One region of the Gordonia sp. CPCC 206044 genome, then DNA from elsewhere that is predicted to be linked to it. Evidence: riboswitches for the same ligand, from Rfam matches in the RefSeq annotation. Region 1 holds a riboswitch; the other holds the start of a gene.
What was found. A riboswitch is a leader RNA that binds a small molecule or an ion and turns the genes downstream of it on or off. The one in region 1 is predicted to bind cyclic di-AMP.

Region 1 (3,405 bases):
AACATCTGTGCGTCGGCGAGTCGGGTCAGCCGGTCGGTCATCACGTCGAGCAGGTCGTCGTGGGCGCCGATCATGAGGTCGCGGACGGCGGTCACCCTGGGCAGGTAGTCGGGGAGGGTGAGCGGGCGGTCGGAGGCGGCGTGACAGCCGCCGATCCGTGGGCCGCCGGCCGCCTCGGATTTACACCAGTGGTGCGTCGCGGACCCCAGACGCGTTGTGCAACTGCGCAATCCGGAGGCCTGAGCGATCATGTCGGCGATGGTGGTGGCCGTCGTCCGGTTGCCGATCGGCCCGAGGGCGTCGTCCGACGGGGTGCGCGACACCTTGAGCCGGGGGAACCGCTCGCCGGTCAGCACCACCCACCAGCCGCGGTGCGGCTGGGTCGACCGCCGGTTGTAGGCGGGACGATGCGCGGCGAGCAGGCGCAGTTCGCGGACGCCTGCCTCGAGGCCGTGTGCGCACTCGACGTGATCGACCCGGGTCGCGAGGTTCACCATCTCGCCGATCCGGCGCCGCGGGTCGCTGCCGGTGAAGTACGAGAGCACGCGACGGCGGAGATCGACGGCGGTCCCCACGTAGAGGACCTCGTCGGAGGGGCCGCGAAAGAGATACACGCCGGGACGGGCGGGCAGGTCGCGTGCCATCGACCGCTTGGCACGCAACCGCGGATTCCCGCGCGGCAGGTAGGCGGTGAGTTCGCGCAGGGTGCCCACCCCTTGATTGCCCACCCGCTCGAGGAGTCGGTGGAACACCTCGACGGTCGCGCGCGCGTCGTCGAGCGCCCGGTGGGTGGGACGGGTGCTCACGTCGAACAGATCGGCGAGCGCGGACAGCCGCACCGACGGGGCCTCGTCGCGGCTCAGGATGCGACGAGCCATGGTCACCGTGCACAGGCTCGTGGTGAACGGCCAGTCGATACCCAGCCGCATCGCGTTCTGGCGGAGGAAGCCCATGTCGAAACGGGCGTTGTGCGCCACCAGGATCGACCCGCGGGCGAACTCCACGAAGGAGTGCAGTACCTCCCCGATCCGGGGTGCGTCACTGACCATCAGCTCCGTGATGCCGGTCAGCGTGACGATCTGGGGCGGGATCGGACATCCCGGATCGACCAGGGTGGCGAACTCGCCGAGTATCTCGCCGCCACGGATCTTGACCGCACCGATCTCGGTGATCCGGTCCTCGGTGGGGCTGCCGCCGGTGGTCTCGAGGTCGACGACCACCAGCGTGGTGTCGAACAGGGAGCGATCGGTGAAGTCGTCTCCCGCGGACTCCAGGTCGGCGAAGGTGAGCTGACCGTCCGCAGTGGGCGCGGGGCCGGTCGAAGTCGTCAGTGGAGCCACGTGGCGAACATTAGTTCGATGGTGCGACAGATTCTGGTGTGACAGGCGGGAAACCTGTTGTCGGGCGCTGTGCGGGCCGGCCTTGTCGGTGGTCCTCCCTAGGGTTCTTCTCGTGTACACGCGGCGGCCGCGGTCGGTGACGACACGCCGCCGGAGAACCCACCGGACACGATTGAGATGGAGATCACACATGTACATCGACTGCCAGAGCTGCCCGGGCCGGCCCGCCGCCTGTGACGGCTGCGTGATGCAGGTCCTGTTCGACGCCCCGAACTGGGCAAACCCGGGTGTCGAAGGTGGAGGAGAGGTCACGGTCACGACCCGGGTGGCCGATGCCGAAATCGATGCGGCCATCGATGTATTCGCCAGTGCTGCAATGGTCTCCAGGACCTCTGCAGTATCTGCAAGAAATGGGAAAACATCAGGTCACCGGGCAGATCGGGACCGCGGTTTGCGAATTCTGCGAGCTGGCTGAGCCGACGGGCGTCGAGGCCTGCGGCGGCGTCGGTAGACAGACCCGCATCTGATTTCGTAACCTTTCCGAGACCTTTGCAGAGCGTCCCGCTCCAACAGGAGTGGTCTGGGGGGGTCACCGCTCAATCGCCCAGCTGGGCGAACCGGGGAACCATCATTTTCGGGGGCAATTCCGAATTGGGGTGAGTCGCGCGTGCGCGCCGACGTTTACGTCGTCGTGCGTGTGTGTAGGGCCATTCTTCCGGCCCGAACCCGACAGCTAACCCGGTCGGCGGTCGAGGGAGAGCAAGGAGAAGTGGCTTCGTGGCCAAACATCGTTTGGAACAACCCAATCGCGGCACCAAGGTTGCCAAGCGTGCGGTGATCGCTGGGTCGATTACGGTCGGCTCGCTCGCTGCTGCTGCAGGCCCGGCGCTCGCTGCGCCGGTGCATGTGCCGAATGTGGGTACGTTCGAGCTGCCCGGGGTCGACACCAAACAGATCCCGCAGCAGTTCCAGGAGAAGAAGGCGGCACCGGCGCCCAAGAGTGCACCGGCCGCCGAGAGCACACCGGCTGCCAAGTCGCCGGGCGCCAACGTGAAGATCCCGAATCTGGGCACCTTCACCGTTCCCGGCCTGAACCAGGACCAGATCCCGGATCAGTTCAAGCCGAACGGCGGCGGCGCGATCTTCGGTCGTCAGACCGTCGCGCAGAAGGCAGTCCGCAACGCGGAGAGCAAGATCGGTTCGCCGTACTCCTACGGAGCTGCAGGCCCGAACGCCTTCGACTGCTCGGGACTCGTCTACTGGTCCTACAAGCAGGCGGGCAAGACCATCCCTCGCGACAGCTACGGCCAGCTCGGCGGTGGCCGCGCGGTGTCCATGCAGGACGCCCAGCCCGGCGACGTGCTGATCTTCAACGGCGGCGGACACGCAGGCCTGTACCTGGGCAACGGGAAGTTCGTCCACGCCTCGACCTACGGTGTGCCGGTCAAGCGGGACAACGTGAGCAACTGGCAGGTCACCGGTATCCGTCGCTACTGAGTGACGACACCGATGCGCATACGAGTGTGAGGTACGGGCGGACCACGTGACCGACGTGGTCCGCCCGAACCGCTTCGTCGAAAGTGACCATCCGCGGGGGAGGACCGCTCACGTCGGCAGGCGACGGGTTGGCGGTGGAGGAGAAGTGACAATCGTGGTTTCCGGATCTTCGATCGCGCGGCGATCGGTTCCCATCTTGTTCGTGACCGCGATGATGACGTTGGTCGTGGCGATCGGGCAGTTCGGGGCAGCAGGGGGCGCCCCGCAGGCATCGGCCGCTCCGGTGCGTTCGGCCGACCAGTTGCTCGGCCAGTACAAGAAGCTGAGCGACGACGCCGAGAAATCGGCCGAAGCGATGCACAACGCGCAGATCGAGTACGACAAGCAGCGACGCATCGTGGCCACCGCCAAGAAGGCATCGTCCGACGCCGATCGGACGCTGGTCACCACGCAACAGCGTCTCGACAGCTATCAGGGGCGGGTGGACTCCGTGGTCCGTGCCAGCTACAAGGGCGCCCGGGTCAACCGTCTCTACGCGGTGTTGGTTAGTGACTCCCCGCAGTCGCTG
Region 2 (3,405 bases), on a different contig from region 1:
CTCGGATTTCCCAGCGCACCGTCGGCGCGCCAGGCGATCGCCGACGATGTGCCGCGTACCGGCCCACTGCGAGACCGGTACGGCCGTACCGTGCGTGACCTGCGGGTCTCGGTGACCGACCGATGCAATCTGCGGTGCACGTACTGCATGCCTGCCGACGGCTTGGACTGGCTGCCCCCGCAGTCGGTGTTGACGACCCGCGAATTGATCCGGGTGATCACCGTCGCCGTTCGAGATCTGGGCATCGAGACGATCCGTCTCACCGGCGGCGAACCACTCCTGAAGCGCGATCTGGAAGAGCTGATCGCGGCCGTCGCGCAGCTACCCGGCCGGCCGGAGATCGCGATGACGACCAACGGCCTCGGGCTCAAGCATCGTGCCGATGCTCTCGTTGCCGCCGGTCTCGATCGCATCAACGTCTCACTCGACACCGTCGACCGAGAGCGATTCGCCGCCATCACCCGTCGTGACCGCCTCGACGACGTGATCGCGGGGCTGGCCGCGGCGCGGCGCGCAGGCATGCGGACGGTCAAGGTCAATGCCGTCCTCGCCGATCACGACGACCTGACCCGGGTACCCGACCTGCTCGACTTCTGCCTGGAGCACGGCTACCAACTGCGGATCATCGAGCAGATGCCGCTGGATGCCGACCACCGTTGGGATCGTTCGTCCATGGTGACCGCGGACGAGATCCTGACCGCCCTGCGACGCCGATTCACACTGCTGCCCGACCCACGCCCCCGTGGCAGCGCGCCCGCGGCGACGTGGCTCGTCGACGGGTACGAGGTCGACGGCAATCCGGCGCGCGTCGGGGTGATCGCATCGGTGACCCGCCCGTTCTGCGGTGATTGCGACCGGGCTCGTCTGACCGCCGACGGCGCGTTGCGCAACTGCCTGTTCGCGGACACCGAGGCCGATCTGCGACCCGTGCTGCGCAGCGGACTCCCCGACGACGAACTCGACGCCGCGATCGCCGAGTGCTGGCGAGCCAACGCCTGGGGCAAGGCAGCCGGACACGGCGTCAACGACCCCGAGTTCCACCAGCCGAGCCGGCCGATGTCGGCGATCGGAGGCTGAGGCCGCCGTGCGCATCACCATCCGGTTCTTTGCTGCCGCCCGGGCCGCAGCGGGCACCGAGACATCCATCGTCGACGTCACCGACGACATCACCCTGGGCGGGCTCGAATCGGTGCTGGGCGCCGACAACCCGGAGCTCGCGAGGGTCCTCGAACGCTGCTCGTATCTGCGGGACTCGATCGCGGTGTGCGATCGCCTCGCACCGCTCGGTTCATGCGCCACGCTCGACGTGTTGCCGCCGTTTGCCGGTGGCTGACACCACATCTCGCCTGTGAGTTCAGTCACATAACGGGATGATCACGAGAAGGACACAAAGCGACTATCGGCCCGTGAACTGCGGCGACGCCGAAAGTGGATCGAAAGTCCCGATCCGGCACCGAAAATCGGCTTGCCAACAACGTGATTCGCGATCGAAGACGTCGTACTGTGACTGAACGACGCCCACGGGGGGTCACGAGCAAGTAACCAAGTACATACCGTTCCGTCGGCCGCGCCGAGCCTCGCTCCGCCACGGGACGTACCAGAACGACATCTAGGAGCGAGGACGGGGGACCCACTCTCCCGGCAGAGATCGGACGGCACACCGCCGTCCTTGGGGTTAAGTCCCGGCGTGATTCACGTCAGGCCGAGACCGGGCACCTCTCGCCCGAACCCGACAGCTGACTTCGTAGGCGCGTGGAGAGAGGAACACCACCAATGTCCGGACGTCACCGCAAACCGTCGAACACCACGACCACCAAGACCCTCGCGAAGGTCGCGCTCACCGGCGCTGTCCTCGGCGGCGGAGCCGCGATGCTGGGCACCGGCTCGGCCAACGCAGCCACCGATGCCGAGTGGAACCAGGTCGCCCAGTGCGAGTCGGGCGGCAACTGGGCCATCAACACCGGCAACGGTTACCAGGGCGGCCTGCAGTTCAGCCCGAGCACGTGGGCGGGCCACGGCGGCACGCAGTTCGCGCCGAGCGCCGACCAGGCCACCAAGGAACAGCAGATCGTCGTCGCCGAGCGCGTCCTGGGCAGCCAGGGCAAGGGCGCATGGCCCGTGTGTGGCACCGGCCTGTCGGGTTCGAGCCCGCGCACCGCGCCGGCTCAGCCGAAGCCGCTGCTGCCGCAGCTCCCGGATCTGCCGTTCAGCTGGAACACCTCGCCGGAGGCCAAGACCACCGACGACGTGAAGACGCAGATCGATTCCGCCCTCGCGCAGGCCACCGAGAACAACAAGATCAACCCGGAGGTCAAGGGCCTGTGGGACGCCGCCAAGAAGAGCGGCTACGAGCTCAACTCGGACCAGATCAAGCTGTTCAACGAGCACAAGGACCAGCTGCCCACCCCGTGAGTGACAGCAGCCGTCACCGGACTCGGTGACACACCGCCCTGATAGGGCCCATGGTCGAAGGGCCTCGCACGATGTTCAATCCGTGCGAGGCCCTTTTCCATGTTCGGGGGCGGATCGATCGGTCCCCGTGCGTGGCCCCAGCCGTCTGCGCTCACGCAGCGGCAGACCCACCCACATCACCAGGAAGACGACGAGTGCGACGCAACCGGCGGCGATGGCCGCCCAACCGCCGAGCGCGATGTCGAAGATCACCGTGAGCACCCCGATCAGCGCTACCCCGAGAAGACCGATACCGACCATCGTCAACAGGTGCGCGCGATCCACCAGTCGATCGATCGCGTGTCGACGGAACAGCAAGCGGTGCAGCGCGACCGGTGAGATCAGGGTGACGGTGGACAGGACCGCGAACACCAGGCTGACCACGAAGATGTGTTGTTGACGCGCCTCGAGTTCCTGGAATCCCTCCTGGAACGGGACCGTCAGCATCAGTCCGGTCAGGATCTGACCGCCCGTCTGCACGACCCGCAACTCCTGCAGCAGGCTCGCCCAGTTGCGGTCGAGTTGTTCGTCGGGGGTCTCGTTTCGTCCGGGACCGCCGCCGTTCGGCCCCGCTGACCCCGGATGGCCCTCCACGGTTTACGCCGATCCGACCCACTCGTCGGTGCCATCGTGGAAATGCTGATGCTTCCAGACCGGCAACTGTGCCTTGACCTCGTCGACGAGACGCGCACAGGTCGCGAACGCGGCCTGTCGATGATCGGCGGCCACCGCCACCACGAACGCGACGTCGCCGACGGCGAGATCGCCGACGCGATGCGAGACGGCGACCGCACGCACCCCCGACGCGTCCGCGACGGTGGTGGCGACCACCTCTGCCAGCACGTCGGGCGCCGACGGATGTGCCGAGTACTCCAGGCGGGTCACGCCGCGGCCACCATCGTGATTGCGTACCGCACCCACGAAACCGACCACCGCACCGGCCGCACCGCCGGC

Region 2: another riboswitch for cyclic di-AMP. It lies ahead of AAFP35_RS13140 (transglycosylase family protein); the one in region 1 lies ahead of AAFP35_RS23205 (C40 family peptidase).

What each region holds. Positions count from the first base shown of each region.
Region 1 is NZ_JBCLVL010000019.1:15,775-19,179, reverse strand. It holds gene AAFP35_RS23210 (DEDD exonuclease domain-containing protein) at 1-1,340, opposite strand, end outside; cyclic di-AMP (ydaO/yuaA leader) riboswitch at 1,924-2,103, shown strand; gene AAFP35_RS23205 (C40 family peptidase) at 2,118-2,837, shown strand; gene AAFP35_RS23200 (NlpC/P60 family protein) at 3,049-3,405, shown strand, end outside.
Region 2 is NZ_JBCLVL010000007.1:140,951-144,355, forward strand. It holds gene moaA (GTP 3',8-cyclase MoaA) at 1-1,077, shown strand, start outside; gene AAFP35_RS13135 (MoaD/ThiS family protein) at 1,085-1,333, shown strand; cyclic di-AMP (ydaO/yuaA leader) riboswitch at 1,594-1,767, shown strand; gene AAFP35_RS13140 (transglycosylase family protein) at 1,774-2,412, shown strand; gene AAFP35_RS13145 (DUF6328 family protein) at 2,488-3,045, opposite strand; gene AAFP35_RS13150 (molybdenum cofactor biosynthesis protein MoaE) at 3,049-3,405, opposite strand, start outside.